One region of the Micrococcus sp. 140720015-1 genome, then DNA from elsewhere that is predicted to be linked to it. Evidence: riboswitches for the same ligand, from Rfam matches in the RefSeq annotation. Region 1 holds a riboswitch; the other holds the start of a gene.

What was found. A riboswitch is a leader RNA that binds a small molecule or an ion and turns the genes downstream of it on or off. The one in region 1 is predicted to bind S-adenosylmethionine.
Region 2: another riboswitch for S-adenosylmethionine. It lies ahead of ACUXPL_RS10270 (bifunctional o-acetylhomoserine/o-acetylserine sulfhydrylase); the one in region 1 lies ahead of ACUXPL_RS00755 (flavin reductase family protein).

What each region holds. Positions count from the first base shown of each region.
Region 1 covers NZ_JBSEYC010000001.1:165,309-167,683, forward strand. Annotated here, with positions in the region: gene ACUXPL_RS00750 (cold-shock protein) at 145-348, opposite strand; gene ACUXPL_RS00755 (flavin reductase family protein) at 586-1,110, opposite strand; SAM riboswitch class IV at 1,184-1,303, opposite strand; gene ACUXPL_RS00760 (hypothetical protein) at 1,487-1,777, opposite strand; gene ACUXPL_RS00765 (hypothetical protein) at 1,758-2,114, shown strand; gene ACUXPL_RS00770 (RNA-binding S4 domain-containing protein) at 2,162-2,375, opposite strand, start outside.
Region 2 covers NZ_JBSEYC010000005.1:247,770-250,144, forward strand. Annotated here, with positions in the region: gene ACUXPL_RS10260 (CPBP family intramembrane glutamic endopeptidase) at 1-274, shown strand, start outside; gene ACUXPL_RS10265 (VOC family protein) at 293-931, opposite strand; SAM riboswitch class IV at 1,109-1,224, shown strand; gene ACUXPL_RS10270 (bifunctional o-acetylhomoserine/o-acetylserine sulfhydrylase) at 1,355-2,375, shown strand, end outside.

The DNA of each region.
Region 1 (2,375 bases):
TGCTGCCCTGCGGCGATGTCGCAGCGCCGCGGTCGAACGGCGTGCGGCGGAGTGCGGGGGCGTGCAGGGCGCACGGAAGCGCACACGACGACGCCCCCGGTCTGTGCGGACCGGGGGCGTCGGAAGCCGTGCGTCAGGCGAAGATCAGAGCTTCGTCACGTTGGCGGCCTGGAGGCCCTTGGGGCCGTCCTGGGTCTCGAACTCGACGCGGTCGTTCTCCTGGAGCTCCTTGAAGCCCGAGCCCTGGATGGCGGAGAAGTGCACGAACACGTCCGCGGAGTTGTCCTCGGGGGCGATGAAGCCGTAGCCCTTCTCAGCGTTGAACCACTTGACAGTACCGACAGCCATGATGGTGTCCTTTCGATGTGCCCCGCGGTGCGGTGGCGGTGTTGGACCGCGGCCCGGATGTGGGACGCGGGTGAAGCGGCGAGACTGAACCGCTTGCCCAACACTCATCGACGCCGGCGATGCCGGGCTGACGAGCAGTGAAGATGGCGGGATACAGCTTGATCAACTTCAGGCTCCATCATTGCACGGATCTCGACGACCGGGAACCAGGGGCCCGATTGTTCACCTGGAGTTCGCTCAGAGCGCGCGCAGGCCGTGGAAGAGGTTGCGGTGCAGGGCGGCCGGGGGAGCGGTGTCCGTGTGATCCGCGAAGGCCGTCACCTCCAGCAGCACCACCGTGTGGTCGCCCGCCGGGACCTCGGCGTGCACCCGCGTCTCGAGCCAGAGCGAGGAGCCCCCGATCAGCAGGGCGTCGTGCGGGCTGCGGTGCACGTCCAGACCGGCGAAGCGGTCGCCCTCGCGGGAGGCCAGCTGACGGCACAGCGGCGTCTGGTCCGCTGCGAGCAGGGAGACGCCGATCGCCCCGGCCCGGCGCAGGCGCGGCCAGGTGCGGGAGCTGTTCTGCGCGGAGAAGGACACGAGGGCCGGCTCCCAGGAGATGCCCACGCCGAAGGAGGAGGAGACCATCACCTCGGGGACGTCGTCGGCGAGGCCCGCCAGCGCGACGACCCCGGTGGGGAAGGCCGAGAGGCCGGAGCGGAGGTTGCCGAGGGACAGATCGGTGTCCCACGTGGCGGTGTGGGGTTCGTGGGTCAGGGTCATGGCGCGCGTCCTCTTCCGATGACTGACGCGGCTCCGCAGACGGCGGGAACGCGGATCGCCCGGATCCGCGGAGACGCGGTACTTGCCCGTCGGGGTGTCCGAGGGGCCGAATCATCACCTGGAGCACCCCACTACTGCGTGAGAGGGTTGCCGTCCCGCCGGCCAGGGCCGTGAATGACGGGAACTCGTGATTCTGGGCACCAGCCTACGGAGGGGTCCGTGGGGCGGTCAAAGCGCGGCGGTCGCGCGGCGTCATGAGAGTTGCCTCAATGTGATGCTTGACACACCACACGTCCCCAGCCAGGATCATCTCACTCGAGAGGGGGGGAGCTCGAGACCGCAGCCCGCGGCCCCGCAGACGGTTCTCTGAGAGGGATCAGATCATGCGGAGGGACATCAAGAAGAAGCATTCGGCATTGTCGGCCACCGTGGTCGCCGCCGCTCTCCTCGGTGCCGCCATCTCGGGATGCTCCGCTTCCCAGGGCAGCGTCTCCTCCACCGCGAAGGCGTCCACCGCTGTGGCGTCCTCCGTCGCCCCGACGTCAGCGGCCCCCTCGGCAGCCGGGTCGGCCTCCGCCACCGGTTCGTCCGTGTCGTCACCCGCCGGCGAAGAAGCACTCCCCGCCGCGCTGTTCGAGGAGGACGGGATGACGTTGGTCGAGTACACGCGCCAGCATCCGGATGCGGACCATCTCGACCCGGAGAAGGAGTCCGTCCTGGAGGAGGCGGTCGGCACGGGCACACAGCAGATCACCGTGGACGCCCAACAGGGTGCGGTCCTTCGGGTCATCGTGCTGTGTCCTTCGGATGCCACCGGTGAGACGGAGATCCTGACCTCACGGGGTGGCGGGGGGACGAAGACCTGGATGGCTGGGTCGGAGGCGCTGTGCGGCGGCTGGTCGGCGGCGACTCCCCCTGTGGATGAGGCGGGGCCGATGACGTTCACCGTCACGGTGGACAATGACAAGCCGTTCCGGATGGTGCTGACCGCACCCTCCGCATGAGGCCATCATCACGGCGGCGGATGACGGCGCGGGGAGGACTGAGACGCTCAGCGTCGGTCGCGGCCCCGCAGCGCGTCCAGCTGCCGGCGGTCCCGCTTGGTGGGCCGGCCCGCGCCGCGCTCGCGGTACGGCACCGCGAGCAGCTCACGCGGCACGGGCGGCGGGGAGCGGTCCACGTACTGCTGCCGTGCCACGGGGGCGCCCACCCGCTTGGCGATCAGCCCCGTGACCTCGAGGATCCGCTCACGTCCGTCCTGGCGC
Region 2 (2,375 bases), on a different contig from region 1:
GCCGGCCGTGCCGTCGTCGTGGGTGAGCGCCGAGGGGCTGTACCTGCCGACCCGCGCGGCCGTCGTGGTGTTCGCCCTCGCGCTGCTGCGCGGGGCGTACCACCTGTACCAGGGGATCGGGCCGGGCGTGGGCAACGCCCTGATGGGCGTGGTGTTCGCGCTCGTGTTCCTGCGGGTGCGCCGGGTGATGCCGCTGGTCATCGCGCACGCGCTGCTGGACGCCGTCGGGTTCGTCGGCTACCCGCTGCTGGCGCGGGCGGGGCTGCTCGGCTGAGCGGCCCCGCCCCCGCGCTCAGAGCGTGATCTCACCCTTCGGGGTGCGGAAGGTGACCGAGACGATGCCCGGGGTGCCGGAGGGCGCGACGTACTCGATGTTCACGTCCTGGACCTGGCCGTCCTCGTCCTCGCCGCCGAGCCACTCGGCCAGGCGCTCGGGGGAGCCGGCGATGTTCAGGTGCTCGATGGTGGCCTGCGGCTCGGCCGCCTGCGAGGGGTGCATGTCCTCCTGGCCGTCGGCCCAGCGCAGGATGTACGGCAGCTGCGGGTCCGCGAGGGTCCCCTTGATGCCGATCTGCCGCCAGGACAGCTCGCGTCCGTCCGGGAAGCGACGGTTGCCGGGGACGGCCTCGCGGCCGAGGCGGCGCTCGAACCGGCCGATGTCCGGGGTGGCCACGGCCCAGCTCATCCAGCCGCCGCCCTGCTCGGTGCGGGCGCGCACGAGCTGGCCGAACGGCGCGCTGAGGGAGGCCGGGTGGTCCAGGGCCTCGACGACCTCCAGATACTGCCCCTCCGTCATGGGGAAGAGCGCGTTCTGGGTGCCGAAACGTGGGTGGACACCGCCCTTGATCCGCTCGATGCCCAGCGTCTCGGCGATGCGGGCGACCGTGGCGTCCAGGCCCTCGGGGCCGGCGGCGTAGGACACGTGGTCCATGCGACAGGTGTGCACTGCGCTGTTCCTCTCCGTTCCCGGGCTGCCCCGGGGGTTGACCTGGTGCGAGTCGAGGGGCGTCGAGCCCTTGACGGGTCGGGCGCCCCGTGCGGAGAGCGTATCCGCGTGTGACACGCGTGACGAAATCGTGGCGGGGCGGCGGGCTACACTCGGAGACACGGTCACGAGAGTCAGCAACAGGCCCCGGCATGCTGACCGGCAACCCTCCTTCCGCGGTGGGGTGCCCCGGGTGACGACCAGGCCGGCCCCACAACGGACGCCGGCAAGCGCGGGCCGATCCCACGGCCCCTCTCGACGGCGCCGGGTCATCTCCGGCACCTCGACGACGTCGGTCTCCGGATCGACACGTCGGCCGGCGGGCGGGGCGGCCGGGTCCGGCCCCTGAACCCTTCAGGAGGGTCCGCCATGACCGACCAGCCCACCCCGACCCCCGACGCCTGGGGCTTCTCCACCGCGCAGGTCCACGCGGGCGTCGCCGTCGGCCAGCACGCCTTCGGTGCGACCGCCCTGCCGATCTTCCAGACCACCTCGTACGACTTCCCGTCCGCCCAGGTGGCCGCGGACCGGTTCGCCCTCCAGGACCTCGACCCGCTCTACACCCGCATCGGCAACCCGACGCAGGGCCCGGTGGAGGAGAAGATCGCCGCGCTCGAGGGCGGTGTGGGCGCGCTGCTGCTGGCCTCCGGTCAGGCGGCGACCACGTTCGCGATCCTCAACGTCGCCGGCGCCGGCGACCACGTGGTCGCCTCGGCCAGCCTCTACGGCGGCACGCAGAACCTGTTCAAGCACACCCTCGCCAAGGTCGGCGTCGAGACGACGTTCGTGACCGACCCGGACGACATCGAGTCCTGGCGCGCCGCCGTCCGGCCGAACACCAAGGCGTTCTTCGGCGAGACCCTCGGCAACCCGCGCGGCGACGTCCTGGACGTGCGCGCCGTCGCCGACGCCGCCCACGAGGCCGGCGTGCCGCTGATCGTGGACAACACGCTGGCCACCCCCTACCTGCTGCGGCCCATCGAGCACGGCGCCGACGTCGTCACCCACTCCGCCACGAAGTACCTCGGCGGGCACGCCGCGGCCATCGCGGGCGTGATCGTCGACGCCGGCACGTTCGACTACGCGCAGCACGCCGAGCGCTTCCCCGGCTTCAACGAGCCGGACGAGTCGTACCACGGCCTCGTCTACGCGCGGGACCTCGGGGTGGGCTCGCCGCTCGGCGCCAACCTGGCCTTCATCCTCAAGGCGCGTGTGCAGCTGCTGCGCGACTACGGCTCGGCCATCTCCCCGTTCAACGCGTTCCTGGTGAACCTCGGCCTGGAGACCCTGTCCCTGCGCATGGAGCGGCAGGTGGCCAACGCGGCCGCGGTGGCGCGCTGGCTGGAGGGCCGCGACGACGTCGAGCACGTGGTCTACGCCGGCCTGGAGT